4 regions of the Streptomyces sp. NPDC004629 genome follow, and region 1 is predicted to be linked to each of the others. Evidence: riboswitches for the same ligand, from Rfam matches in the RefSeq annotation. Region 1 holds a riboswitch; each other region holds the start of a gene.
The links. A riboswitch is a leader RNA that binds a small molecule or an ion and turns the genes downstream of it on or off. The one in region 1 is predicted to bind cyclic di-AMP.

Region 1 (7,093 bases):
CTCCTTGCGTTCGTAGAAGCGGACTCCGCCGACGACCTTGTAGGGCAGGCCGACGCGGATGAAGATCTCTTCGAAGACACGGGACTGGGCGTTGGTGCGGTAGAACACGGCGACATCGCCGGACTTGGCCTCGCCCGCGTCGGTCAGCCGGTCTATCTCGTCGGCGACGAACTGTGCCTCGTCGTGCTCGGTGTCCGCGACATACCCGGTGATGGTGGCGCCCGCGCCCGCGTTGGTCCACAGGTTCTTGGGGCGGCGGGACTCGTTGCGCTCGATGACGGCGTTGGCGGCGGACAGGATCGTCTGCGTGGAGCGGTAGTTCTGCTCCAGGAGGATCGTCGTCGCGTCCGGGTAGTCCTCCTCGAACTGGAGGATGTTGCGGATGGTCGCGCCGCGGAAGGCGTAGATCGACTGGTCGGCGTCGCCCACGACACACAGTTCGGCGGGCGGCAGGTCGTGCTCGCCCGGCGGCACGTCCACCGGGTGCTCGGCGGTCCCGACGAGTGCGCGCACCAGGGCGTACTGCGCGTGGTTGGTGTCCTGGTACTCGTCCACGAGCACATGGCGGAAGCGGCGGCGGTAGTGCTCGGCGACGTCCGGGAAGGCGCGCAACAGGTTGACCGTCGTCATGATCAGGTCGTCGAAGTCGAGCGCGTTCGCCTCGCGGAGACGGGACTGGTAGAGCGCGTACGCCTGGGCGAGGGTCTTGTCGAATCCCTCGCTCGCCTGGGCGGCGAAGTCCTCCTCGTCGATCAGCTCGTTCTTCAGGTTGGAGATCTTGGCGCTGAAGGACTTGGGCGGGAAGCGCTTCGGGTCGAGGTCCAGGTCGCGGCAGACCAGGGCCATCAGACGCTTGGAGTCGGCGGCGTCGTAGATCGAGAAGGACGAGGTGAAGCCGAGGCGCTTGCTCTCACGGCGCAGGATGCGCACGCACGCGCTGTGGAAGGTCATCACCCACATGGCGTTGGCGCGCGGGCCGACGAGCTGCTCGACGCGCTCCTTCATCTCGCCCGCGGCCTTGTTGGTGAAGGTGATCGCGAGGATCTGCCCCGGGTGCACCTTGCGCTCCGCCAGCAGATGGGCGATGCGGTGCGTGAGCACCCGGGTCTTGCCGGAGCCGGCGCCGGCCACGATGAGCAGCGGGGAGCCCGCGTGCACGACGGCGGCGCGCTGGTTGTCGTTCAGCCCGTGCAGGAGCGCGGCCGGGTCGATGACCGGCCGTGGGGCGCCGTTGCCGTAATAGGAGTCCCGGTCCGGGGGCACGTCGAACTTCCCGCCGAACAGATCGTCCGGAACCGGCTCCGGAGCGTGATCGTCCTCGGGCGGCGGCGGGGGCTCCTCGTCCTGCCCGCGGGGGGCTTGGAGGTCCGCCAGGAAGCTGTCGTCAAAGAGGCTGCTCATCGCTCTCCGAGTCTAGGCCGCGCCACCGACAACCCGCCGCCGCCCCGGGAAGATGGCCCGGTTCCTGCGGCGGGTCCGGTTCCGGGCGCAGGCCGCGCAAACCGCTCACCGTACGGAATCGCCCTGTCACCCAGACGGCATCCCCCCGGCAGGTCACGAAAATGTATCGGGCATATCACCCATCAACCTTCACAGGCGCCACACGAGTTGGCTACCGTGCCGGGCAGGCCGTACGACCCCCACCGGCGAACGTCGCCGGGCCGTACGGCCACCGCCGAGTCCGGCGCGCCCGCATGGTGCGCGGAGCCGGGGACCCACACCGACCTTGGGGTGAATCGGCCCAACCCCCGCGCGGGGAACGGCCGTAGGGCAACCCTTCCGAACCACCCGCCCGAACCCGACAGCTAACTCGGTAGGCGGAGCACGGAAGGAGTCGCCTTTCTTGGCGTCGCATCGCAAGTCGCGCTCCGCGGGTACCCGCGCGGCCGGCATACGGACCCCCGCCCTGGCCACCGCCGCCCTCACCTCCGTGGCCCTGCTCTCCCAGACGGCGAACGCCGCCCCCACTCCCGACGGCGACCGGCCGAGCGTGGAGGAGGTGCAGCGGAAGGTCGACGACCTGTACCGGCAGGCCGAGTCGGCGACCGAGAAGTACAACGCGGCCAAGGAGAAGACCGGCAAGCAGCGCAAGCAGGTCGACACCCTCCTGGACGACGTCGCCCGGCGCACGGGCCGGCTCAACAAGGCCCGTGAAGAACTGGGGGCGTTCGCCGCCGCGCAGTACCGGACGGGGGCCGCCGCCCCCGACACCGCCACCTTCCTGCTCGCGGACACCCCGCAGGACTACTTCGACCGGTCCCAGCTGATGAACCGGCTGACCTCGCGTCAGAAGTCCGCGGTCGACGACTACGTCACCGAGCAGTCGGCGACCATGAAGAAGCGGCGGGAGGCCACGAAGAGCCTGGAGACGCTCACCGAGTCGCAGGACGAACTCCAGACCGCCAAGGCCACCGTCCAGAAGAAGCTCTCCACCGCGCGCCAGTTGCTGTCCAAGCTGTCGGCGGAGGAGAAGGCACGGCTCGCGGCGATCGAGAAGCGCAAGCAGGAGGAGGCCGCGCGGAAGGCGGCCGAGCTGGCCAAGCAGCAGGCGGAGCAGGCGGCGGCCCGGCAGGAAAGCGACGCGTCGAACTCCACGGACTCTTCGTCGTCTTCGTCGTCTTCGTCGTCTTCGTCGTCTTCCCCATCCTCCTCTTCCTCCCCTTCCTCCTCTTCTTCGTCCTCGTCCGGCTCCGCCTACGCCACCAAGGCCGAGAAGGCGATCGCGTTCGCCCGCGCGCAGATCGGCAAGCCGTACGTCTGGGGTGCCACCGGACCCGACTCCTACGACTGCTCGGGGCTCACCCAGGCCGCCTGGAAGGCAGCGGGCGTCAGCCTGCCGCGCACCACCTACAGCCAGGTCGAAGCCGGCACCACGGTCGCCCTCACCAACGCACAGCCCGGTGACCTGGTCTTCTTCTACGACGACGTCAGCCACGTGGGTCTCTACATCGGCAACGGCATGATGATTCACGCCCCGAAGCCGGGCGCCTACGTCCGCGAGGAGTCGATCTACTACGCCGGGGATTCGATCATCCACAGTGTGGTACGGCCGGCCTGACCCGGTCGGGCTCGCGTCCACGCGCGCGTGGACGCGTTCGCGTCCCGCCGTGTCCCGCGCCCGCGCGTTTTTGCTACGTACGCGCGCGTGCCACGCCGTCGGTGCGCCCGGTGCTCCCTAGCATCGGGCGCATGCCCGGCACCTCACCCCTTCGCGCCTGGTGGGCGCAGCGTCCGCCGGCGGCCGGTGCCGCCGTGATGGCGACCGGCATCGTCTCGCTGGGGCTGCACCTGACCGGGTACGAGACCCTGTCCCTGATCGCCCTGGCGCTGGGCTGTGTCGCCTGGCTGGCGCTCGCCGTGGACTTCGTCGCGGGTGTGCTGCGCGACCGTAAGCGGTGGCTGGCCGGGGCGCGGACGCCGGGCGCGCTCACCGCCGTGGCCGCGACGACGGTGCTCGGCACCCGAATCTCCGTGCTCGGCGGGCACACCCTCGCCGCGGCGTTGCTCGCGCCGGCCGCCGTGCTCTGGCCGGTGCTGCTGTTCCTCGTCGGACGGGGCCTGCGGCGGCGGATGCCCGGTGCGGTGTTCTTGATCTGCGTGGCCACGCAGGGGCTCGCCGTGCTCGGCGTCACCCTGGCCGCCGCGGAGTCGACGGCGTGGCTCGCGCACACGGCGCTGGTGCTGTTCTGGCTGGGGCTGGCGCTGTATCTGGTCGCGCTGGCCCGGTTCGACGCCCGGCAGGTGCTCGGCGGGGCCGGGGACCACTGGGTGCTGGCCGGCGCGCTCGCCATCTCGGCACTGGCCGGGGCGAAGCTGATCACCGCCGGCGGCCCGGCGCTGTATCTGTGGAACGAGGACGACCAGGACGTCCTGCACAGCGTGACCGTGGGGCTGCTCGCCCTCGACCTGGCCTGCTACGTCGTCCTGGTGCTCGCGGAGGTGGTCCGGCCCCGCCCGCGCTACGACGTGCGCCGCTGGTCGACGGTGTTCCCGATGGGGATGACGGCGGTGGCCTCGCTGGCCGGGGCGTCGGCCGTCGGCACGCCGTGGCTGTGGGGCCTCGGACACGTGCTGCTGTGGGTCGCCGTCGCGGCCTGGCTGGCGGTGGCCGCGGGCGCGGTCGTGACGGCGCGCGCCGGGATCAGGGCAGCGGGCCGCGCCTGACGTGGTCGTACGTCACGTCCACAGCACGGCGATGAAGACGTTCGCCGTGGTCAGCAGGCCCACCACGCCGAACAGGCGCTTGTCGACCCGCTCCTCGTCCCGCTTCACATAGACCAGTCCGAGGATCACGATCAGCAGGGCCAGCTTCACGCCGATCTTGATGTTGTTGACGTGGTGGTCGTCGGCCTGGTTGAGGCCGACCAGGATCGCCCCGGTGACCAGCATGGTCAGCGCGCCGTGCAGCATGGCGGGGACGAACCGGGCGGTGCCCTGGCCCATCGCCTTCATCTGGGTGAGGAAGCCGCCGAGGAGGCAGGCGATGCCGATGATGTGCAGGCCGACGAAGAGGTGGGTGAGTACGTCCATGGCCCCGGAGCCTAATCAGGGGCCCCGGGGCCGACGGCCACCGGCCCCCGGGTGACCGGCGCCCCCATAGCACCCCGGGGGCCGCGCACGCCCCGGAAGTGCCGCTTCGGTCAACGCGTCACGCGAAGGCGGCGGCTCCGCGCCGGAATCGCGGTCACATACGGTCACCAGCCGCTCCGCCGCTGCCAGTTCCGTACATTCCGTTACCGACCCGTCACCATCGGCCCTAGCGTCCTCCACCAGCGACCGGCTCCCCGCGCCGGACGCGGCAACCGCACCCAGGAAAGGACGTGACGGTCGAGGTGGCAGCGCACCGCAAGCCCCGGCACCGCCCGCTCGGCGGCAACACGGCCCGGACGGCCGCCACCCTGGCCCTGGCGGGCGCGGCGACGGCGACGGCCTTCGACGGCACCGGGCATGCCGAGCCGGAGCTGACACCGGCCGAGGTCGAGGCCAAGGTCGACAAGCTGTACCAGGAGGCGGAGGTCGCCACCGAGAAGTACAACGGGGCGAAGGAGAAGGCGGACACGGCGCAGCGGCGATTGAAGTCCCTCCAGGACGAGACGGCCCGCAGGCAGGTACGGCTCGACTCGGCGCGGAACGCGCTGGGCAAGGCCGCGGCGGCGCAGTACCGCAGCGGCGGCCTCGACCCCGCCGTCCAGCTGGCGCTCTCCGACAACCCGGACCGGTTCCTGGAGGGGACCGCGTTCGCCCAGCGGGCAGGCGACCGCCAGTCGGCGGCGGTGGCACGGGTACGGAAGCAGCTCGGGGAGATCGAGCGGCTGCGCGGCGCCGCCCGGATCGAGCTGTCCTCGCTGCGGTCCCGGCAGGCCGAGCTGAAGCGGCGCAAGGAGACGATCACGGAGCGGCTGGGCGCGGCCCGGCAGCTCCTGGACCGCCTGTCGCCGGCGGAGCGGGCCCAGGTCACGGCCGACGGCGGCACCGGCGGCCATGCCTCGCGCGCCGCCGCGGCGGACGGGCGCACCGCCCTGCCGGCCGCAGGTCCGGCCGCGGCACCCGGCTCCCGCGCGGCGGCCGCCGTGGCGTACGCCTACCAGAAGCTCGGCAGCCCCTATGTGTGGGGCGCGACGGGCCCGCACGCGTTCGACTGCTCGGGCCTCGTCCAGGCCGCCTACCGCTCGGCCGGCATCTCCGTGCCCCGCACGAGCTACGCCCAGATCGGCGCGGGCCGACGCGTCTCCCGCTCCCAACTGCTCCCCGGCGACCTGGTGTTCTTCTACTCCGGCATCAGTCACGTCGGGATCTACGTGGGCAACGGGCAGATGATCCACGCCCCGAACCCGTCCGCGCCGGTGCGCCTGGCCCCGATCGACCAGATGCCGTTCGCGGGGGCGACCCGGGTGGCGTGAGAAGCGCCCCCGGAGCCGGCCCGGCTCACACCAGCCGGCGTGCCGTCGCCCAGCGGGTCAGTTCGTGGCGGTTGGACAGCTGGAGCTTGCGCAGCACCGCCGAGACATGGGACTCGACGGTCTTCACCGAGATGAAGAGCTGCTTGGCGATCTCCTTGTACGCGTAGCCGCGGGCGATGAGGCGCAGCACCTCCCGTTCGCGCTGGGTGAGCCGGTCGAGGTCCTCGTCGACGGGCGGGGCGTCGGTGGACGCGAAGGCGTCGAGGACGAAGCCGGCCAGCCGCGGGGAGAAGACCGCGTCGCCCTCCTGGACACGGAAGACGGAGTCGACGAGGTCCGTGCCGGTGATCGTCTTGGTGACGTAGCCGCGGGCGCCGCCGCGGATCACCCCGATCACGTCCTCCGCCGCGTCCGACACGGACAGCGCGAGGAACCGCACCGGCCGCTCGGTGTCGGCCATCAACGCGGCGCAGCGGCGCAGCACCTCGACCCCGCCGCCGCCCGGCAGATGCACGTCGAGCAGCACCACCTCGGGCCGGGTCGCGGTGATCACCGTGACCGCCTGGTCCACGTCCGCCGCCTCGCCGACGACCTCGACACCGGTCTGCTCGGTCCGGCCGATCTCGGCCTGCACTCCGGTGCGGAACATGCGGTGGTCGTCGACGAGGACCACGCGTACGCGACGCTCGCCCGCGCCGTCGGCGGGCCCGTCCTGTCCGGCCGGCTCCGCCGCCCCCGCCGTACCGTTCGCCTCGGTCGGGTCGCTCATGACGTCTTCTCCGCCCTCTCCATCTCCAGCTCGACCTCCGTGCCGCCGCCCGGCACCGCGCGCAGCCGCGCCGTGCCGCCGTTGCGTTCCATGCGGCCGATGATCGATTCTCTGACGCCCATGCGGTCGGCGGGTATCGAGTCGAGGTCGAAGCCCGGACCGCGGTCACGGACGGACACGAAGACCGTCCTGCCCTCCACTTCGGCGTAGACCTGAACGGCGCCGCCCTCGCCACCGTACTTGGCCGCGTTGACCATCGCCTCGCGCGCGGCCTGCATCTGGGCCGCCGTCTTCTCGTCGAGCGGGCAGTCGCCGACCACCACGACCTCGATGGGCACGCCGTGCTTGTCCTCCACCTCCGCGGCGTTGCGCCGGACCGCGTCGGCGAGGGTGGCCGGCTCGTCCTCCTCGTCCTTGCCGGTGC
Region 2 (7,093 bases), on a different contig from region 1:
AGGGCCGGCTCGCACTGCGCCTCGGGGACACCGCCCATGTCCTCGCTCCCGGCGACAGCGCGCACTTCGACTCGCTGACCCCGCACCGCCTCGCCGCCGAGGACCACGACGGGGTGGAGCTCCTGTTCGTCCACACCCTGCTGCAAAGTCCCATGGCCGCACTGTGCCTGGGCCCCATCACTGGAGAGCTGCCATGAGTGACATGGAGGAGAAGTTCCCGCGTGCCCTGTGGATCCGGCTGATCATCTACATCGCCGTCGGCCACGTCGTGGCGGGCTTCATCTATCTGCTGTTCGAGGTGGGTGCCAAGGGGTGAGCGGCGACGGGGCGGCGGCCGGGTGACGGCCAAGGGGTGAGCGGCGACGGGGCGGCGGCCGAGTGAGGGCCAAGGGGTGAGCGTCCGTCAGTCCAGCAGCCGCTCACGCAGCCGCTCCCGGGTCCGCGGCGCCAGACCAAGCCCCTGTTCCAGATAGGCGTCGACATCGCCCCAGGTCTGCTCGACGGTCTCCATGGCGGCCGTCAGATACTCGGCGCGCGCGTCGAACAGCGGGCTGATCAGTTCCATGATCTCGGGGGTGTACGCGGTGTCCGCGCTGCCGCTGCGGCGCACCCGGTAGCGGCGGTGCTTGGCGTTCGACTCCAGGTAGTCGGTCAGGATCGCCTCCCGCTCCACTCGGAGGGCGAGCAGGGTCACGGCGATGGACAGGCCCGCGCGGTCCTTGCCCGCCGCGCAGTGCATCAGCGCCGGGACGCTGTCCTCGGCCAGCGCGTGCAGCACCCGGGAGTGCTCGGCGGTGCGCTCCGTGATGATCGAGCGGTACGAGACGATCATCCGGTGCTCGGCCTTGCCGTCGCCGAGCAGTTGCCGCAGCTGGCCGACATCGCCGTCGCGGACCATCGTCCAGAACTCGGCGCCGTCCGCCGGGTCGGTCAGCGGCAGGTTGACGTTGCGCACGCCGGGCAGTTCGACGTCCGGTCCCTCCAGCTTCTGGTCGGCGACGTTGCGGAAGTCGAAGATCGTGTGCAGGCCCAGGGAGGAGAGGAACGCGGCGTCGGACTCGGTCGCGTGCGCCAGGTGGCCGCTGCGGAACAGCACGCCGGGGCGCACCCGCCGGCCGTCCGCGGTCGGCAGTCCGCCCACGTCACGGAAGTTGCGTACACCGGCGAGTTCGGGTTCGGTCGACGGGACCTGCTGTGTCACGGAGGCTCCTTGCGGTCACACCCCGCGACGCGGCTCGTCGGCGGGCACGCCGTCGACCATACGACATGGTTTTCCCGCCGCGGGCGGACCGGGCGGCAGTTGCGCGCTGCACATCACGGACGCCGGCGAACTGCTCCACCTGCACTGGGGTCCCCGTATCGCGTTCGCCGAAGCCGAGGCGCCGGCCGTACGTCCGCTGCCCGCCTGATGAGCCTTCGGGTCGCCGCTCGACGGGCGTGAGGAGTACCCGGTCGAGGGCGGCCCCGCTTCGTCCGTCGGGCACTGTCGGTGCGCATCGCCGGGCGCCGCGGCACCGAGTGGGTCTTCGAGGCGTACGACCCGAGGAGCTGAGGTCGCGCTTCCGGGGCGCGGGGCCGGCCATCACCGTGCACTGCCGGATGCGCGGTGACGTGGTGGAGCGCTGGGCGCGCCTCGACAACCGGGGCGAGGCACGCGTGGAACTGCTCCGCGCCGCCGCGGCCACCCCGGGCACCAGCACCTGCCCTGGGTGGTGCCGGACACCGACGCCACCGAGGAGTGCGGCGACGTGTACCGCTGCGCGCTCGGCCGGTCGGGTTCCTGGCGCATCGCGGTCGCCCAACTCCCGGACGCGCGCGTGCAGATCACCGGCGGCGCCGGGTAGGACGACGCCTCGGGCCTGCTGATGCTGGAGCCGGGGGAGCCGTACACCGGCCCGTCTTCGCGGGGCCGTGGAGCTACGGCGGCTTCGGCGGCGCGAGCCGCGCCTACCAGCGGGTGTGCGTCATCCCGGACGCGGACGGCGGGCTCGCGGGTGTCGAGGCCGCAGCACCGCGACCGTCCGGTGCTCTTCAACTCCTGGGAGGCCACGCACTTCGCCGTCGCCCAGGAGCAGCAGGGCGAGCCGGCCCGGCGGGCCACGGCGATCGACGTGGAACTGTTCGTGGTCGACGACGGCCGGTTCGGCGCCCGCATCAGCGACTTCCGGGCCGGACTCGGCGACTGGACGCGCAACCCCGACCGCTTCCCGCAGGGCCTCAAGCCGCTCGCCGACCAGGTGCACCCCCTCGGCATGCGGTTCGGCATCTGGGTTGAACCCGAGATGGTCAACCCGTTCCGGCGTTGCGGCTGCGCGGCCTCGATCCATCGGTATCGCGCGAATGCCGCGAAACGGGCGAAATGCATCGCAACGCCGCGCTGTTGCGCCACGGGCTGCGCGCCGGACTCCGTGATGACCTGGACGCCACGTCCCTCCGCTGCATCGCGTCTGACCCTTCTGACCGAATTGCCAGTTATGCGATGAGGGGCGTGAGCAGGGTCATACCCGTGACGGTGCGTCGTCCGTCATGACCACGTAATGCACAGCCCCCTTACGGGAATTGGGAAAGACTGCCACCCCGACATGCACGGACGGTGACCGGGAATTCCCGCGACGGATCAAGGGAAACGCGCACCGGGTGAAGCGGCTCCTTGTCCGTTTGCGTCCTGCTCGCTTACGTTCGCCACCAATCCGGACGGACCGCCGAATCCTGCCGCCGCCCGGATCCCCGACACACCACTCACCCGTGCTCGGCAGGAGCGGGGGACCCACCAGGCACGACTGCCTGTCCCGGTCTCCGGGACGGCTAGGGGTGAAGCCGCACCGCGCGCGGCCGGGCAGCTCCAGCCCGAACCCGACAGCTCACCTCGCAGGCGCCGGAGAGGAATTCGCCATGCCCGCGAAGGGTAAGCACCGCCGCCCCAAGTCCCAGCGCCTCACCCGCTCCATCGCCGCCGCCGGAACCGGCGGCGCCGCGCTCGCCCTACCGCTGATCGGAGCCGCCGGGGCGCACGCCGCCACGCCCGAGACGGCGCCCCGCGCCGCCGCGCAGCAGTCCGTCCAGTCCGGCACCGGCACCGGCATCAGCACCGGCGCCGGCACCGTCGAGAAGAAGACGGCCGCCGCGGACTCCGGCACCCGGACGTACTCGGTGCGGCCGGGTGACTGGCTCGCCAAGATCGCCGAGGAACAGGGCGTCAGCGGTGGCTGGCAGCGGATCTACCGGGACAACCGCGAGGCCATCGGCGGCAACCCCTCACTGATCCACCCCGGTCTGAAGCTCACGCTCGGCGAGCGGGCCGCGACGGGGACCGACTCCTCGTCCACCGAGCCGTCCACCGAGCCGTCCTCCGCGAAGTCCTCGTCCACCGAATCCACCGGGTCCGCGCAGCCGTCGACGCCGTCTTCGCCCGACACCTCGGCCGACAGCGCTCCGGTCGCCCAGAACACCGGCACCGCCGGCACCACCGACACGGCCGCCGCCACCGGTTACGGCCTCCCGGTCGACGGCGCCCGGATCGGGACCGCCTACCACAAGGCGGGCAGCATGTGGTCCAGCGGCTACCACACCGGTGTCGACTTCGTCGTCCCGACCGGCACCTCGCTCAAGGCGGTCGGCGCGGGCACCGTCGTCTCCGCGGGCTGGGGCGGTGCCTACGGCAACCAGGTGGTCCTCAAGCTCGGCGACGGCTACTACGCGCAGTACGCCCACCTGTCGCAGCTGTCCGTCTCGGCCGGCCAGACCGTGACCCCGGGTCAGCAGGTCGGCCTGTCCGGCGCGACCGGCAATGTGACGGGCCCGCACCTGCACTTCGAGATCCGCACCACGCCGAACTACGGCTCGGACGTGGACCCGCTCGCCTACCTCCGCTCGCACGGCGTCACCGTCTGACGGAACGCGGCATCCCCGCATGCGCTGAGGGCCGCACCCGGGATCCCGGGTGCGGCCCTCAGCGCATGCGCCCGGCGGACGCGGCAATTCTCTGCGCAACACCCCCGCCCTCCGGCCTATTCCCGCGTTGGGAAACTCTTGGGGAGTGGCTTATCTCACCGCTCGTCAACCCCTTCCTACGATCGCGTAGGTCACATCCGAAGGGGAATGATGGGCCGACGTGGCAGACGATTCGAAGAGTGACAACACAACTGTGATCGGGTCGTACGTGGCGGTGGGGGACAGCTTCACCGAGGGCGTCGGCGACCCCGGCCCTGACGGGGCGTTCGTCGGCTGGGCCGACCGGTTCGCGGTCCTGCTCGCGGACCGCCGGCCCGAGGGCGACTTCCAGTACACCAATCTCGCCGTGCGCGGACGGCTGCTCGACCAGATCGTGGCCGAGCAGATCCCACAGGCGGTGGAACTCGCGCCGGACCTCGTCTCCTTCTGCGCGGGCGGCAACGACATCCTGCGGCCCGGCACCGACCCGGACGAAGTGGCCGAGCGTTTCGAACGGGCCGTGGCCCGGCTCACCGCGGCGGCCGGCACCGTCATGGTGACGACCGGCTTCGACACCCGCGGCGTGCCCGTGCTCAAGCATCTGCGCGGCAGGATCGCCACCTACAACGGGCACGTCCGGGCCATCGCCGACCGGTACGGCTGCCCCGTGCTCGACCTGTGGTCCCTGAAGGCCGTACAGGACCGCAGGGCCTGGGACGACGACCGCCTCCACCTCTCACCGGAGGGGCACACGCGCGTCGCGCTGCGGGCCGGCCAGGTCCTCGGCGTCGAGGTCCCGGCCGACCCGGAACAGCCCTGGCCGCTGCTGCCGCCCCGCGGCACCCTCGAAGTGCGCCGCGACGACGTCCACTGGGCCCGCGAGTACCTGGTCCCGTGGATCGGGCGCCGGCTGCGCGGCGAGTCCTCGGGCGACCATGTGACGGCCAAGGGCGCGCTCTCCCCCGACGACATCAGGACGCGCATCGCATCCGTGGCCTGAAACGCCGGGGCGGGGCCGCACCGGGTCCCCGCCCCGGCGCGCGGACCGCAGCCGTGCCGTCGGTGTCTCCCGGACCAGGCACAGTGCGCGGGAGACCCCCTCGTCCACCCACACCTGCGCCCCTGACCGGGGCACCACGCCCGGGTACGACGTGCGCCGCACGGCGAGCCCGCCCAGGGCCTTCAGGCACAGCGCGATCTGCTCGACGCCGGCCCGTGGGGTCCGCGGGGGCCGGCCCCCGCGGACCCCACGGGCCGGCGCCAGGCCGATCGGGGCGCGCATCGAGCGCCGGCATGCCGACCGTCTCCGCGAAGCCCCGGCGGCCGGTGAGGTGATCGGTCCGGTCCCTGACTGTCGCAGGGGCCGACCATAATGGAGGACTCCACCGACCCCACCAGGAGGTACCGTGTCCGGTTTGCGTTCCCTGAGCCCCGGGCTCCGCGCGCTGCAGCCCGCGGCCTTCGGCGCTGACCCGGGCGGGGCCCGCCTGGCGCGCATCCGCAAGTCGCCCCACTTCAAGGACGGCGTCTTCCAGAACCCCGGCGGCCCCGCCCGGACCCGGCCCTCCGGGTCGATGCTGGACTTCGCCAAGGTCTACTTCGACCGGGACCAGCGGCCCCGCCGCGCCCCGCGAGGTGCGGTCCCGGTGCATGCCACCACCCTCGCCGACCTGTCACGGCCGCCCGCCACCGGGCTCCGGCTCACCTGGATGGGCCACTCCAGCGTGCTCGCGGAGATCGACGGGCACCGGGTGCTCTTCGACCCCGTCTGGGGCGAGCGCTGCTCCCCGTTCGCGTTCGCCGGGCCCAAGCGGCTGCACCCGGTGCCGCTGCCGCTGGCCGCGCTCGGCCCTGTCGACGTCGTGGTCATCTCGCACGACCACTACGACCACCTGGACCTGCCCACGATCAAGGCGCTGGCCGGCACGGACACCCTGTTCGCGGTGCCCCTCGGCGTCGGCGCCCACCTCGAACACTGGGGGGTGTCCGCCGACCGGCTGCGGGAGCTGGACTGGCACGAGTCGACCCGCGTCGGCGGACTCACCCTCACCGCCACCCCCGCCCGGCACTTCTGCGGTCGCGGCCTGCGCAACGTTCAGCACACCCTCTGGGCGTCCTGGGCCGTCGCCGGCGACCGGCACCGGATCTACCACAGCGGCGACACCGGCTACTTCGAGGGCTTCAAGGACATAGGAGCGGAGCACGGCCCGTTCGACGCCACGATGATCCAGATCGGCGCCTACAGCGACTTCTGGCCCGACATCCACATGACCCCCGAGGAGGGCGTGCGTGCGCACCTCGATCTCCAGGGCGGGCGGGCGCACGGGGCGCTGTTGCCGATCCACTGGGGCACCTTCAACCTGGCCACCCATGCCTGGGCCGAGCCGGGTGAGTGGACGCTGGCCGCGGCCGACGCGGTCGGGCAGGCGGTCGCCGCCCCTGTTCCGGGCCAGCCCTTCGAGCCCGCCGGGGACCTCCCTACGCGTCCGTGGTGGCGGGATGTGTCCCTGCCGCTGCACCGCAAGTGGCCCGTTCCGGAGATCACCCCGGAGGCGTCTCGCGACGGTCTCGACCTCGTGGGCGAGGGCTGACCGTTGATGAGCTGAGGCGCGTGACGGAAGTCCTTGCAGCCATGTCGGAGACCGAGCGAGAGCAGGTTTTGCGGCTTATCGATGGTCCGCCGCGTCGGCAGAGCCGGTTCAGGCCAGTTCCTCGCTGAGGACGTCCCGGGCGTGTCCGCGTGCGCTCGTGGCGGTCACGGTGATGCTGTCGAATCCGGCCGCCGCGACGGCGGCGAAGGGGAGGCGGCGGCCGTCCACGAGCCGGGCCAGACCGGGGGCGTCGGGGTCCTCGACATCCGCCCGTTCGTCCTCGTCGTCCCAGTCGATGTTGTAGCCGGTCCAGACGACGAGTTCGAAGGTGTCCTCCCCGTCGGAGTCGACATACGTCCGGTCGGCCCGGCGGGCGCGCAACTCCCGCTCGTCCCAGCTGTCGCAGAACAGAGCGTTGTAGCCGTGCGCCGCGCCGTCGAACAGCAGAATCGGCTTCCCGGACGGCGGCACGGCGTACACCAGCGGAGGTAGTCGCTGTACGTCGGTGATCATTCCGTTGAGCAACTCTCCGTGGTGGCGCAGCCGGAAGCGCTTCTGCCCAGCCGGGTCAC
Region 3 (7,093 bases), on a different contig from region 1:
CCCTGGTGCGCGTCCTGCACCAGGAAGGCGACCTCGGCCTCGTCCGCGGGGCCGGCGGCGGGCGCGCCGTCGGCGCCGATGCGGTCGTAGCGTACGGTGGCGATGAACTCGCCGCCGATGGTGGCCGCGAGCCCCACCCGGTCCACGAAGTCGTGGTGCGTGAAGCGGTGGACGTCCTTGGCGGACAGGCGGGGGTACGGCGCGAAGAAGCGGTAGTACTTCGACTCGTTGGAGACCTGCTCGTAGAAGCTGACCAGGCGGTCGGCGTCATCAACGGTGATGGGCCGGATGCGCGCGGTGCCGCCGTCGCGCAGTACCACGTCCGCCTCCCAGTGGGCGGGGTACTCGTGCCGGTCCTGCCGGTCCGCCGGGTTCTGCATGGGCCCCAGAGTACGGCTCGCCAATGACAACGTCGCAAGGCAGTCTGTGGGGGATGGAGTCGGACCGAGGCCGCGGTCCGACGACACGCCGGAGCGGGCGACAGGCCCGCTCCGGGCTCGCTTCACCGTATGGAAAACTGGTCTAGACAACCCTGAACACCGAAGGGCAGCAACACATGGCTGAGCGCCGCGTCAACGTCGGCTGGGCCGAGGGCCTCCACGCCCGTCCCGCCTCCATCTTCGTCCGAGCCGCCACGGCCGCAGGCGTCCCGGTGACGATCGCCAAGGCCGGGGGCACCCCGGTCAACGCGGCCTCCATGCTGGCCGTTCTCGGCCTGGGCGCCCAGGGGGGCGAGGAGATCGTCCTCACCTCCGACGCCGAGGGCGCGGACGCCGCCCTGGACCGGCTGGCGAAGCTGGTCGCCGAGGGGCTGGAAGAGCTGCCCGAGACCGTCTGAGCCGGTTTTTGAAGCCGCGTCGCCCTGAAAAGGTGACGCGGCTTCCGTGTTTTCACGACCGGTCGCATGAATTCACCGCCGGCCCGCACCCGACAGTCGGCCATAAATCCGGGGCACGACATAAAGGGACAGCGGCAGGACCCGCCCTCCTTAATTCCCCTCTTTGTATACGGCGCCCGTGTTAATTTCGCAGACTCGGCATGTTTACAGCGTGTTGCGAATCCCTCACGCGCTCGGCGCGGTCACCGCCCGGGGAGACCGCAGCCGGTGCGCGGCCGTCGCACGCTCGGTGTGCAGGGCCATGACCGCCCGCGCACGCTCCGCATCGCCGCGCGCCACCGCGTCCACGACGGCGCCGTGCTCCGCCCAGGACTCGACGGGGCCGGCGGGCGACTCCACCGCGTACATCCAGGCGATCTTGTGCCGGAGTTGGGTGAGCGTCGAGGTCAGGGCCTGGCTGCCGGTGGCCTGGGCGAGCGTCACGTGGAACCAGCCGCCGAGGGAGCGCAGATCCTCGCTGTTGCCCCTCCTGGCCCGCTCCTGCCCCAGCCTGACCAGGCCGCGCAGCACCTTGAGGTGGGCCTCGGTGCGCCGCTGGGCGGCCCGGGAGGCGCCCAGCGGCTCCAGGAGCAGGCGCATCTCCAGCAGGTCGGCGGCGTCCTGCTCGGTGGGTTCGGCCACGCACGCGCCCGCGTGCCGCCGCGTCACCACGAACCCCTCCGCCTCCAGGGTGCGCAGGGCCTCACGGACGGGGACGCGCGAGACGCCGTAGCGGCGCGCGAGCACTTCCTCGGTGAGCCGGCTGCCGCGCTCGTAGACACCGGCGACGATGTCGTCCCGGATCGCCGTGCACACCGAGTGCGCCGGAATACGCATGACCGACCTCCGCCTTAATCCCCGTGAAACGCCGACGATTGACGTGTGTTCCGTGACTCTATGACAATGAGCCGGAATTTCCGATGGCGGGCCGGATTCCATGGATATTTTTTGGACATCGGGGCGTCCGAAACGACGAAAACCCCGGCTCGCGAGCCGGGGCCGCGGCACCCACGCGCCGCCGGTCGTCAGACGTTCACGCCGTGCTTGCGGAGATAGGCGACGGGGTCGACGTCGGAGCCGTACTCCGCGGTCGTCCGCGCCTCGAAATGCAGGTGCGGGCCGGTCGTGTTGCCCGTCGAGCCGGAGAGCCCGAGCTGCCGCCCCGGAGTGACCCGCTCGCCCACCGAGACACCGACGGACGACAGATGGCCGTACTGGGTGTACATGCCGTCGGCCATCCGGATCACCACCTCGTAGCCGTACGCGCCGCCCCAGCCGGCCGACACGACGGTGCCGGAGCCCACCGCGTGGACGGCGGTACCGGCGGCGGCGTGGAAGTCGATGCCGGTGTGGGTGCCGGAGGACCACAGGGAGCCGCCGGTGCGGTAGCCGGTGGAGACATAGGAGTGCGCGATCGGCACGACGTAGGCGTTCAGTCGCCTGCGCTCGGCCTCGCGGGCCGCCCGGACCTCGGCCGCGCGTTCCGTCGCCGCCCGCCGCGCCGCCGCCTTGCGCGCGGCCTCCTCGGCCGCCTTCTCCTCGGCGGCCTGCCGCTGCGCGGCCGCCTGGGCGCCTATCTGCTCGGCGACCGAGTCGCCGATGCCGACGACGGGGATGAGGCCTGTCTGCTCCGCGGTGGTCCCGGCGGCGTGCGCCGGGCCGGCCGCGAAGGTGCCCATGACGCCGGTGGCGGCGAGGGTCGCGACGCCCGCGGCGCGGGCGGAGGTGCGGTGCATCCGGCCGGAACGACGATGCTTCCCGGTGGCGCGGGTGAACGCCATGAAGTGGCTGGTCCTTTCCTTCCTTCTCGCCTACCGGGTTAGCTGACAGGTTCGGAGCAGGAAGGTCTCCTACGGGAGGCCGCACACCGCGCGGACGCCCGATTCACCTCAGGGACTTGGGTCCCCGGCTCCCCTGGCTCGCGCCGTACGGGGACTCGGCGATGGCTGTCCGGTGCCGCGGGCGCGGCGCACTGCCTGACGAACAGCCCGGACGACGCTAAGGGGGGCCACTTTCCCTCCCCAAACCGAACAGGGTGTTTGTAGCGCATCCCACAGCGCAGACAGGCACCCTCCGCCACAATTCGGGCACCCCGGGGGAACGGAAGGGCCCTGACGACCGGTCGTCAGGGCCCCACGCGCGTGTGCCGGACCTCGAACTGCTCCGCCTACTCCGCGGACACCACGTGTACCTCGCCGATACCGAGCGCCTCGGCCGGCTCCTTGATCTGCGCGGCGTCGCCGACCAGGACCGTCACCAGCCGGTCCACCGGGAACGCGTTCACCACCGCGGCGGTGGCCTCCACGGTGCCCGTGGCGGCCAGCTGCCGGTACAGGTTCGCCTGGTAGTCGTCCGGCAGGTGCTGCTCCACCTGGTCGGCGAGCGTGCTCGCCACGGCCGCCGCCGTCTCGTACTTCAGCGGCGCCACCCCGACGAGGTTCTGCACGGCGACGTCGCGCTCGGCATCGGTGAGCCCCTCCTCGGCCAGCGTGCGCAGCACCGTCCACAGGTCGGCCAGCGCGGGACCGGTGTTCGGGGTGTCCACGGAGCCGCTGATGGCGAGCAGCGAGGCGCCCGTGCCGTCGGAGGCGGACCTGAGGACCTGGCCGAAGGCGCGCACGCCGTAGGTGTAGCCCTTCTCCTCCCGCAGAACGCGGTCGAGCCGGGAGGTGAGGGTGCCGCCGAGGCAGTACGTGCCGAGCACCTGGGCGGGCCAGACCCGGTCATGCCGGTCGGCGCCGACGCGGCCGATGAGCAGCTGCGTCTGGACGGCACCGGGACGGTCCACGATGACGACCCGGCCGCGGTCGTCGGCGCTCACCGACGGCACCGGACGCGGCTGGGACGCGGCGCCGGTCCACGCCCCCAGGGACTCGCCGAGCAGCGCGTCCAGATCGATGCCGGTCAGGTCGCCGACGACCACGGCGGTGGCCGTCGCGGGCCGCACGTGCCGCTCGTAGAAGGCGCGCACCGCCGCCGCGTCGATCTTGGCGACGGTCTCCTCGGTGCCCTGGCGCGGACGCGACATGCGCGAGGCCGCCGGGAACAGCTCCTTGGAAAGCTCCTTGGCGGCGCGGCGGGACGGGTTGGCCAGCTCGTGCGGGATCTCGTCGAGGCGGTTGCGGACCAGCCGCTCCACCTCGCTGTCGGCGAACGCGGGCGCGCGCAGCGCGTCGGACAGCAGCCCGAGACCCTTGGCCACGCGGGAGGCCGGGACCTCCAGGCTCAGCCGGACGCCCGGATGGTCGGCGTGCGAGTCCAGCGTGGCGCCCGCCCGCTCCAGTTCGGCGGCGAACTCCTCGGCGGAGTGCCGGTCGGTGCCCTCGGAGAAGGCCCGCGCCATGATCGTGGCGACGCCGTCGAGACCGGACGGCTCGGCGTCCAGCGGCGCGGACAGCAGCACCTCGACGGCGACGACCTGCTGGCCGGGCCGGTGGCAGCGCAGCACGGTCAGACCGTTGTCCAGCGTGCCGCGCTCGGGGGCCGGGAACGCCCACGGCTTCGCCTCGCCCGCGCGGGGCTGCGGGTGGAACTCCATCGCGGCGAGCTCGGTCACTTGGCCGCCTCCTCGTTGTTGTCGCCGTTGCCGCCGTTGCCGCCGTTGCCGCCGTTGTCGCCGGCTTCGACGGTGGCTTCGGACTCGGGGTCCTCGGGGACGTCCACGTCCTCGGTCTGCTCCGCGGACTCGGCAGAGAGCGGCTCGTAGACGAGCACCGCGCGGTTGTCCGGACGCAACCGGGCCTGGGCGACCGCCTGGACCTCCTCGGCGGTCACCTCCAGGACCCGCTGCACGGCGGTGAGGGCGAGCTGCGGGTCACCGAACAGGACGGCGTACCGGCACAGTTCGTCGGCGCGGCCCGCGACCGTGCCGAGCCGGTCCAGCCACTCGCGCTCCAACTGCGCCTGGGCGCGCTCCATCTCCTCGGACGTGGGGCCCTGCTCGGCGAACCGGGCCAGCTCCTCGTCGATGGCGGCCTCGATGACCGGCACCTCGACGTCACCGGAGGTCTTCACGTCCAGCCAGCCCAGGGACGGCGCGCCGGCCAGCCGCAGCAGGCCGAACCCGGCCGCCACCGCCGTACGGTCCCGCCGCACCAGCCGGTTGTACAGGCGGGAGGACTCGCCGCCGCCGAGGACCGTGAGCGCCAGGTCTGCCGCGTCGCACGCGCGCGTGCCGTCCTGCGGCAGCCGGTAGGCGGCCATCAGGGCGCGGGCCGGGACCTCCTCCACGACGACCTCGCGCAGCTGCTCCCCGATGGTCAGGGGCAGCGAGCCGTCACGGGGCTCGGGCTTGCCGTCGTGGGACGGGATCGAACCGAAGTACTTCTCGATCCAGGCGAGCGTCTGCCGCGGGTCGATGTCGCCGACCACGGAGAGTACGGCGTTGTTCGGCGCATAGTAGGTGCGGAAGAACGTGCGCGCGTCCTCCAGGGTGGCCGCGTCCAGGTCCGCCATCGAGCCGATCGGCGTGTGGTGGTACGGGTGGCCCTCGGGGTAGGCGAGGGCGGTCAGCCGCTCGAAGGCGGTGCCGTAGGGCACGTTGTCGTAGCGCTGGCGGCGCTCGTTCTTGACGACGTCCCGCTGGTTCTCCATGGACTCGTCGTCCAGCGCGGCCAGCAGCGAGCCCATGCGGTCGGCCTCCAGCCACAGGGCCAGCTCCAGCTGGTGGGCGGGCATGGTCTCGAAGTAGTTGGTCCGCTCGAAGCTGGTGGTGCCGTTCAGCGACCCTCCGGCGCCCTGCACCAGCTCGAAGTGCCCGTTGCCCTGCACCTGCGCCGAGCCCTGGAACATCAGGTGCTCGAAGAGGTGAGCCAGACCGGTGCGTCCCTTGACTTCGTGACGGGAGCCGACGTCGTACCAGAGGCAGACCGCCGCGACCGGGGTCAGATGGTCCTCGGAGAGCACCACGCGCAGCCCGTTGGCCAGGCGGTGCTCGGTCGCTGTCAGGCCCCCGGAGCCTGCCTCGGCTGTGGCCGTGTGACCCATGGGCATGTACGTCCCTTCGATCGCGGATGCGGTCGCGAAACCGCGGTTTTCCTGCCAGTCCTGCCACTGTATGCAAGCGTGCGCACCCTGGGCGAAGTTCCCGCGGGACGTACGCCCACAGCGGATCGCGTAGCCTGCGGGGGTCGTGCCACGGGGCGGCCCCCCGCGGCACCCGCGGCGCCGGGTCGGGCCGCCGACACCGGGGCCTTGCCCGGGTTGTCAGTGTCGCGGTCCACAATGGTCCGCATCAGATCACGTTCACGCTTCCGCACGAACGCCCCATAGGCGAGCGACCGAACACAGGAGGAGCCGGCAGCGATGGCCCGCCGCAGCACGAAGACCCCGCCGCCCGACGAACCGTTCGAGGAGAGAATCCTCGACATCGACGTCGTGGACGAGATGCAGGGCTCCTACCTTGAGTACGCGTACTCGGTCATCTACTCCCGTGCCCTGCCCGACGCCCGTGACGGCCTCAAGCCGGTGCACCGCCGCATCGTGTACCAGATGAACGAGATGGGCCTGCGCCCCGACCGCGGCTATGTGAAGTGCGCGCGCGTCGTCGGCGACGTCATGGGCAAGCTCCACCCGCACGGAGACGCGTCCATCTACGACGCCCTGGTGCGCATGGCGCAGCCCTTCTCGATGCGCGTGCCGCTGGTCGACGGCCACGGCAACTTCGGGTCGCTGGGCAACGACGACCCGCCTGCCGCCATGCGGTACACGGAATGCCGCATGGCCGAGGCAGCCGGCCTGATGACCGACTCGATCGACGAGGACACGGTCGACTTCGCCCCGAACTACGACGGGCAGGAGCAGGAGCCGGCGGCGCTGCCCGCCGCGTTCCCGAACCTGCTGGTGAACGGCGCGTCGGGGATCGCCGTCGGCATGGCCACGAACATGCCGCCGCACAACCTCGGCGAGGTGATCGCGGCAGCCCGGCACCTCGTCCGGCACCCGAACGCCGACCTGGACGCCCTGATCAGGCACGTGCCGGGCCCCGACCTGCCCACCGGCGGCCGGATCGTCGGCCTCTCCGGGATCCGCGACGCGTACGAGACCGGCCGGGGCACGTTCAAGATGCGCGCCACGGTGACCGTGGAGACGGTGACCGCACGCCGCAAGGGCCTCGTCGTCACGGAACTGCCCTTCGCCGTCGGACCGGAGAAGGTGATCTCCAAGATCAAGGACATGGTCGGCTCGAAGAAGCTGCAGGGCATCGCCGACGTCAAG
Region 4 (7,093 bases), on a different contig from region 1:
CGGGAGCCGGACACGTTCGTCGCGGGAGCCGACGGGAGCGGGCTGCTGACGGCCGCGGGCGTCGGCGTCGTCGTCCTGCCCGAGTATGAGGCCGCGGCCAGGGAACCGAACCGCCATCTGCTCGGCTGACGTCCCGGCGGGGGCCGGGCGGCTGTCCGTGTGCTCGCCGTCCTGCGCATGGCGTACACTGGTGGAACACCGACGCGGGGTGGAGCAGCTCGGTAGCTCGCTGGGCTCATAACCCAGAGGTCGCAGGTTCAAATCCTGTCCCCGCTACTGAAGGCTCAGGGCCGGAATCCAGTACATGGATTCCGGCCCTGAGTGTTTTCCACCCATGGTGACGCGACTCGGGCGTGGTCACGAGCGGTGATCGGACGACCGCCCTCCGCATAACAACTGACACACCGTCAAGTCCCATGGGTTTCCCGAGTTTCCCTGCGCGAGGGGTCAACTCGCCCGATTTTCGCCGGTCATGGGCGGTAAGTCCGCGCCGGAAAGCGTTAACGATCAAGCTGAACGGCTTGGAATCTGCCCTCCGAGTCTATTAACGTTCGATAACGCAGCGCGGTTGTCCCAGCCGTCACAAGAGGCGGCACCGTGCTCACGCGCCGAATCCCGCAAGGGAACCGGGGAACCACCACCTTGGGGTGAATCACGCGGACACCGCCGTGGGAACACGGCCGGTATACGCGCGTAGGAGACCTTCCTGCTCCGAACCCGTCAGCTAACCCGGTAGGCGGAGGAAGGAAAGGAGTACGCCCGAGTGGCGTCCAACCGGCCCGCCCCACAAGCCCCGTTCGCGCCGAGCCAGTACGGCACCGAGACCTTCGGCTACGGCACCTACCGCACCGACGAGGGCCCCTGGGAGGAGTGGAATCCCACCGAGGACTCCATCCGCCCGCTACGCGGTCGGCACCGCGTCGGCAAGCAGCGCGGCGGCGGACTCGCCCGCAGCTCCACGGTCCTCGGCGTCGGCGTCATAGCCGCCGTCGGCGCGGGCGGCATGGCCAGCGCCAACACCGGCAAGCCGCCGGTGTCCATCTCCATGCCCGACCTGCCCTCCGTCGGCTCCCTGCTCGGCGACGGCGCGGGCACCGAGGCCGCCAAGGGCTCCGCGACCGCCCTGAGCAGCGTCGGCGTGACCGAGGCCGACAGCGCCGAGGGCACCACCGACGCCGGCGAGGCGCTGCGCAACCGCATCATGGCCCAGGCCGAGCAGCAGCAGGGCCAGGCCGAGACCAAGGCCGTCGCCGCGGCCGTGTCCGCCGCCGACCAGGAGGTCGCCGACGCGGCGGCCAAGGCGGAGAAGGAGGCCGCGGCCCGGGCCGCCGCCGCCAAGGAGAAGGCGGAGGCCGCCGCCAAGAAGAAGGCCGAGGAGGCGCGACTGGCCGCGCTGGCCAGGCAGTACACCCTGCCGACCTCCTCGTACACGGTCACCGGCACCTTCGGCCAGGCCGGCTCCATGTGGTCCTCCGGCTATCACACCGGCCTCGACTTCGCCGCCCCCACGGGCACGCTGATCAAGGCCGTCCACACCGGCACGATCACCGAGGCGGGCTGGGCCGGCTCCTACGGCTACCGCACGATCCTCACCCTGGACGACGGCACCGAGGTGTGGCTCTGCCACCAGTCGTCGATCAGCGTCAGCGTCGGGCAGAAGGTCAACACCGGGGACGTCATCGGCCGCGTGGGCGCCACGGGCAACGTCACCGGGCCCCACCTCCACCTGGAGGTCCACCCCGGCGGCGAGTCCACCGGCATCGACCCGATGGCCTGGCTGCGCAGCAAGGGCCTCAACCCCTGACCCACTCGGCACATCCCCGCACACCCCCCGTTCCCCGGCGGTCCTGGCGCCCATCCCCCCGACGTCAGGGCTGCCGGTCCGGTGTTTACCCGGTCTTTGCGTACGGTGATGGAATCGGGGGTTCCGGCGGGCGCGTTGAAGGCGAGTATGACTTCCCTTCAAAAACTCGGTCCCTCCGACCTTGAGGTCTTCCCGCTCGCCCTCGGCGGCAACGTCTTCGGCTGGAGCGCCGACGAGCCGACGTCCTTCGCCGTCCTCGACGCCTACACGGCCGCCGGCGGCAACCTCATCGACACCGCCGACGCCTACTCGGCGTGGGTCGAGGGCAACAAGGGCGGCGAGTCCGAGACGATCATCGGCACATGGGTCAAGGCGCGCGGCAACCGTTCGGACGTCCTGATCGCCACCAAGGTCAGCCAGCACCCCGACTACCCGGGACTGTCCGCCGCCAACATCACGGCCGCGGCGGACGCCTCGCTGCGCCGGCTCGGCACCGACTACATCGACCTCTACTACACGCACTTCGACAAGCCGGACGTGCCGGTCGAGGAGATCATCGGCGCGCTCGACGCACTGGTGCGGGCCGGCAAGGTGCGGTACATCGCCGCGTCCAACATCAGCGCGGAGCGGCTCCAGGCGTCCCTGGACTTCTCCGACCGCGAGGGCCTCGCCCGGTACGTGGCGCTCCAGCCGCACTACAACCTGGTCTCGCGCGACACCTACGAGGGCCCGCTCCAGGACGTCGCCGCCCGCGCCGGCCTCGCCGCCCTCCCGTACTACTCCCTGGCCGCCGGCTTCCTCACCGGCAAGTACCGCCCCGGTACGACCGTCGACAGCGTACGTGCCGGGGGCGCGGCCAAGCACCTGGAGAGCGAGCGCGGCCAGAAGGTCCTCACGGCCCTGGACGAGATCGCCGCCGCCCACGGTGTCGCCGTGCCCAGCGTGGCGCTGGCGTGGCTCGCGACCCGGCCGACGGTGGTCGCCCCGATCGCCTCGGCCCGGACGGTGGACCAGCTCCCGGCCCTGCTCGCCGCGGCCGACCTGACCCTGACGGAAGAGGAAACCGACCGCCTCACCCAGGCATCGACCTGACCCGACGCATGCGCTCCGCGCGGGCGGCGGGTGGTCGGTCGTGTGCGGGAGCGTTGCGGCGGGTTGCGCAGTTCCCCGCGCCCCTATGGGGCGCAGTCTTGTGGGCTGATGCGGCGCCCTGAGCGGGTGTGGTCCGCGCGGGTGGCAGGTAGTCGGTTGGCTGCGGGAGCGTTGTGGTTCCTCGCGCAGTTCCCTGCGCCCCTGGTGGGGTGGGGTGCTGTGGGCTGATGCGGCGCCCTTGGCGCGAGTGTGGTTCGTCTGGACACCACGCTGAGCCGCCACCGCGCGACGGCGGAGACCGCAGGAACACGACGGGCGGCGGCGCCCACAGGGGCGCGGGGAACTGCGCGAAAGGCCACGATGCTCCCGCACCCGACCGCCGCCCCGTCACTCAAGGGTTACGACCGGTAAGGGTTGTACGTCGGGTACGGCACCGTCGGCTGGGCATGGGGCGGTGCCGGGTAGCCGTACGGCGTCGGTGCGCCGGGAACCGGCCACGCCGGCGCGTTCGAGCGTGCCGCGTACTCCAGGGCCGGCCGGGCCACCGCCCGCCGCTGCCACAACTCGGCCAGTAACTCCCGCTCCCGTACGACGAAGTCCGCCCCGGCCCGCCCCCGCCGGCCGCGCTGCCGCAGGAACGCCAGGGACGTCGCGTACGCCTCGTACTGGGCCACCGCCCGCGCCGCCTGCTTGCCGAGGTGGTGGCCTGCGTAGTCCCGGGCCAGCCGCCGCGCCCCCATCGAGCCCAGCGCGAACGGCTCGGCGGGCCCCAGCCAGCCCGCGAACACATACGCCGGCAGCTCCTCCCGCACCATCCGCAGCTCGCGCTGCCGGGTCCAGATCGCCAGCCAGGTCAGCAGCCCGAACGCGGGCACCATGAACGCCCCGTACACCGCGAAGAACCCGTACTCGCCGAAGGTGGACGAACCGTTCCAGAACGCGTGCATGCCCATCGCCAGCAGCAGCCCGCACAGCGGCAGCAGGGCCCGTCGCGCGGGCCCCCGGTCCGCGGCGCGCGCGGCGATACCGAAGCCGATGCCGGTCAGGACGGTGAAGAGGGGGTGCGCGAACGGGGACATGATGACGCGCACGAAGAAGGTGGCGGCGGTGACGGAGGCGATGCCGCGGTCGCCGGTGAGCTGGTCCGTGCCGAAGGCCGTACCGAGGTAGAGGATGTTCTCGGTGAAGGCGAACCCGGTGGCGGTGACCCCCGCTATCACCACCCCGTCGACGATCCCGGTGAAGTCCCGCCGGCGGAAGAGGAACACCAGGAGGACGGCGGCGGCCTTGGCGGTCTCCTCGACGACGGGCGCTATGACCGTCGCGCCGAGGGTGTCCGCGCTGGTCGGATCCGTCGTCGTCGTGGCTATCCACCGTGTGGCGAAGCTGTTGGCGACGATGGCTATCAGCGCGGCCGCGCACGCCCCCCAGGCCAACGCGAACAGCAGGTTGCGCCAGGGTCCGGGCTCGACCCGGTCGAGCCACCGGAAGGCGGCCAGCAGCAGCGGCACCGGCAGCACGGCGAGCCCCAGGCCGACCAGGAACCCCTCTGTGCCGGTCTGCTCGCGCACCAGCGCCAGGATGACCAGCCCGGAGACCGCGAGCAGGAGGATCAGCGCTCCGTAGCGCACCCATCCGCGCTGCCACCAGCGCACGGCCCGGAACGCACGGTCACCGGCGTCGGCGGGGTACGTCGGGTACGGGGAGGAGGTGGCCACGGCATCGACCCTAACGATCACCTGACGATGAATCCGGTGGGGGAACCGCCGTCATCTCCGTTCTCGCTGCTGCCCCCGGTGCGGTACGCGGCGGAAGAGCAGATCGTTCACCACATGACCCTTGTCCAGTCCCTGGGCCTCGAAACGGGTCAGCGGCCGGAACCCGGGACGCGGCGCGAAACCGCCGTCCGGCCGGGTGTTCTCGAAGTCCGGGTGCGCGGTCAGCACGTCGAGCATCTGCCCGGCGTACGGCTCCCAGTCCGTCGCGCAGTGCACGAGCGCACCCGGCCTGAGCCGGGAGGCGGCCAGCGTGAGGAACTCCGGTTGGATCAGCCGGCGCTTGTGGTGCCGCTTCTTGGGCCAGGGGTCGGGGAAGTAGACACGCAGCCCGTCGAGTGAGTCGGGGCGCAGCATCTCGCGGAGCAGGATGATGGCGTCCCCGTTCGCCACCCGGATGTTGGACAGCCCCATCCGGTCGGCGAGATTGAGCAGGTTGCCCTGTCCCGGGGTGTGCACGTCGACGGCGAGGATGTTGACCTCGGGGTCCTCGGCGGCCATCCGAGCAGTGGCCTCGCCCATCCCGAACCCGATCTCCAGCACGACGGGCCGTTCGTTGCCGAACAGCTCCTCCAGGTCGACGATCCGCTGCCCGTCGATGTCCAGGCCCCACTTGGGCCACAGCCGCTGCAACGCGTCCGCCTGCCCCGTGGTCACCCGGCTGCGGCGCGGCTGGAAGCTCCGGATCCGCCGCTCGAAGTGCGATCCGGCGGGGTCGGCCCGGGGGCCGTCCGGGAACCGCGGCTCACCCTTGGCCCGGGTGTGCCGGATGGAGACGCCGGGGGCGTGCGGGTGCGGCAGCTCACCCGGGGTGGCCGGGTGGGCGCCGGGGGTTTCGGGGGTGTTCACGGAGTCAGCCACAGTGAGTCGATTTTATGTGGTGCAGCGCGGACCGAACCGCGCCCCGCGCACGCGACAACTCACAGGACCATGCGACGCCCCCAGGCGCGTCGGCCCGGTCCCTGCCGCCCCCGGTCCAGCACGCCGAGCATCTGATGCACGGCACCCCACACACATGGTGCCCGAGCCGCGGCAGCACACGGCCACCGCGGGCCCCAGCCACCCGGCACCCCCGACCGCCCCAGACCCTCCCCGCCACCCGCGGCGGAGCCCCAGCCTCGGCGGAGGGCGGTGGCGTGGTGTTTCACGGTGCGGTGAGCGCGGTCAGCGCCCTGCGGGCCACCTCTCTTCCGATCGGCAGGCAGGCGGTGGCCGCGGGCGAGGGCGCGTTCAGCACATGGATCGCCCGCGGCCCCTCGCGGAGCAGGAAGTCGTCCACCAGCGTCCCGTCCCGCAGCAGCGCCTGCGCCCGCACCCCCGCGGCGGCCCGCACCAGGTCGTCCTGTGTCACGGCCGGCAGCAGTCTGCGCACCTCCGTGGCGAACGCCCGCTTCGACACCGAGCGGTGGAACTCCCCGGCCCCGTACCGCCAGTGTCTGCGGGCCATGTGCCAGGTGCCGGGCCAGGCCACCGTCCCGGCCACCTCGCGCGGCCGTACGGTCCCCCAGCCGTACCCCTCCCGGGCCAGCGCCGGGACCGCATTGGGGCCGATGTGGACGCCCGCATCGATCCCGCGGGTGAGATGCACCCCGAGGAACGGGAACGCCGGGTTCGGCACCGGATACACCAGCCCACGCACCAGCTCGGGCCGCGCCAGCTCGTAGTACTCCCCCCGGAACGGCACGATCCGCATCCCGGGTTCGTCCCCGGTCAGCCGCGCCACCTCGTCGCAGTGCAGCCCGGCGCAGTTCACCAGCACCCGTCCCCGTACGACGCTCCCGGCGGCCGTCAGGACCGCGACGCCGCGCTCCGGGCGGCGGTCCACCCGCACGACCCGCGCCCCGTACCGGATCTCCGCCCCGGACGCCCGGCCCAGCTGCCGGGCGACTCCGACGAAGTCGCACACCCCCGTCGTGCCGACGTGTATCGCCGCGAGCCCCCGCACCTCCGGCTCGTAGTCCGCGATCTGCGCGGGGCCCAGCTCCCGCACCGGGATACCGTTCTCCCGGCCGCGCTGCACCAGCGCGTGCAGCCGGGGCAGCTCGGCCCGATCCGTGGCGACGATCAGCTTGCCGGTGACGGCGTGGGCGATGCCGTACTCCGCGCAGAACTTCACCAGCTCGGCCGCGCCCCGCACCGCGTACCGCGCCTTGAGCGAGCCGGGGCGGTAGTAGATCCCGCTGTGGATGACCCCGCTGTTGCGGCCCGTCTGGTGCCGGGCCGGGCCCGCCTCCTTCTCCAGCACCGTCACCCGGGTGCCCGGCGCGGCACGCGTGATCGCATACGCCGTCGACAGACCGACGATGCCGCCGCCGATCACCAGCACGTCGCAGTCGTACGCGCTTCCCGCCCGCACCCGCACCACCTCCCGCTTCCGATAGTGCACTGCGCCACTGACAGTGACTTCAAACGCAGGTCGGAC

Region 2: another riboswitch for cyclic di-AMP. It lies ahead of ACFYTE_RS02975 (peptidoglycan DD-metalloendopeptidase family protein); the one in region 1 lies ahead of ACFYTE_RS00675 (NlpC/P60 family protein).
Region 3: another riboswitch for cyclic di-AMP. It lies ahead of ACFYTE_RS23500 (M23 family metallopeptidase); the one in region 1 lies ahead of ACFYTE_RS00675 (NlpC/P60 family protein).
Region 4: another riboswitch for cyclic di-AMP. It lies ahead of ACFYTE_RS06960 (M23 family metallopeptidase); the one in region 1 lies ahead of ACFYTE_RS00675 (NlpC/P60 family protein).

The regions. Positions count from the first base shown of each region.
Region 1 covers NZ_JBIALO010000001.1:137,070-144,162, reverse strand. The annotation lists gene pcrA (DNA helicase PcrA) at 1-1,401, opposite strand, end outside; cyclic di-AMP (ydaO/yuaA leader) riboswitch at 1,664-1,835, shown strand; gene ACFYTE_RS00675 (NlpC/P60 family protein) at 1,844-3,058, shown strand; gene ACFYTE_RS00670 (tellurite resistance/C4-dicarboxylate transporter family protein) at 3,190-4,164, shown strand; gene ACFYTE_RS00665 (hypothetical protein) at 4,177-4,530, opposite strand; gene ACFYTE_RS00660 (NlpC/P60 family protein) at 4,833-5,900, shown strand; gene ACFYTE_RS00655 (LuxR C-terminal-related transcriptional regulator) at 5,926-6,669, opposite strand; gene ACFYTE_RS00650 (PspC domain-containing protein) at 6,666-7,093, opposite strand, start outside.
Region 2 covers NZ_JBIALO010000002.1:4,005-11,097, forward strand. The annotation lists gene ACFYTE_RS02955 (helix-turn-helix domain-containing protein) at 1-197, shown strand, start outside; gene ACFYTE_RS02960 (DUF6126 family protein) at 194-316, shown strand; gene ACFYTE_RS02965 (tyrosine-protein phosphatase) at 404-1,201, opposite strand; partial or broken gene ACFYTE_RS02970 (alpha-galactosidase) at 1,260-2,294, shown strand; cyclic di-AMP (ydaO/yuaA leader) riboswitch at 2,731-2,888, shown strand; gene ACFYTE_RS02975 (peptidoglycan DD-metalloendopeptidase family protein) at 2,893-3,891, shown strand; gene ACFYTE_RS02980 (SGNH/GDSL hydrolase family protein) at 4,145-4,930, shown strand; gene ACFYTE_RS02985 (MBL fold metallo-hydrolase) at 5,337-6,521, shown strand; gene ACFYTE_RS02990 (hypothetical protein) at 6,630-7,093, opposite strand, start outside.
Region 3 covers NZ_JBIALO010000015.1:88,951-96,043, forward strand. The annotation lists gene ACFYTE_RS23485 (GNAT family N-acetyltransferase) at 1-380, opposite strand, end outside; gene ACFYTE_RS23490 (HPr family phosphocarrier protein) at 557-838, shown strand; partial or broken gene ACFYTE_RS23495 (GntR family transcriptional regulator) at 1,020-1,714, opposite strand; gene ACFYTE_RS23500 (M23 family metallopeptidase) at 1,903-2,658, opposite strand; cyclic di-AMP (ydaO/yuaA leader) riboswitch at 2,671-2,829, opposite strand; gene ACFYTE_RS23505 (M16 family metallopeptidase) at 3,045-4,433, opposite strand; gene ACFYTE_RS23510 (M16 family metallopeptidase) at 4,430-5,863, opposite strand; gene ACFYTE_RS23515 (DNA topoisomerase (ATP-hydrolyzing) subunit A) at 6,182-7,093, shown strand, end outside.
Region 4 covers NZ_JBIALO010000003.1:361,032-368,124, forward strand. The annotation lists gene ACFYTE_RS06950 (dihydrofolate reductase family protein) at 1-129, shown strand, start outside; tRNA gene ACFYTE_RS06955 (tRNA-Met) at 203-276, shown strand; cyclic di-AMP (ydaO/yuaA leader) riboswitch at 597-756, shown strand; gene ACFYTE_RS06960 (M23 family metallopeptidase) at 764-1,804, shown strand; gene ACFYTE_RS06965 (aldo/keto reductase) at 1,952-2,896, shown strand; gene ACFYTE_RS06970 (PrsW family intramembrane metalloprotease) at 3,295-4,614, opposite strand; gene trmB (tRNA (guanosine(46)-N7)-methyltransferase TrmB) at 4,666-5,532, opposite strand; gene lhgO (L-2-hydroxyglutarate oxidase) at 5,816-7,036, opposite strand.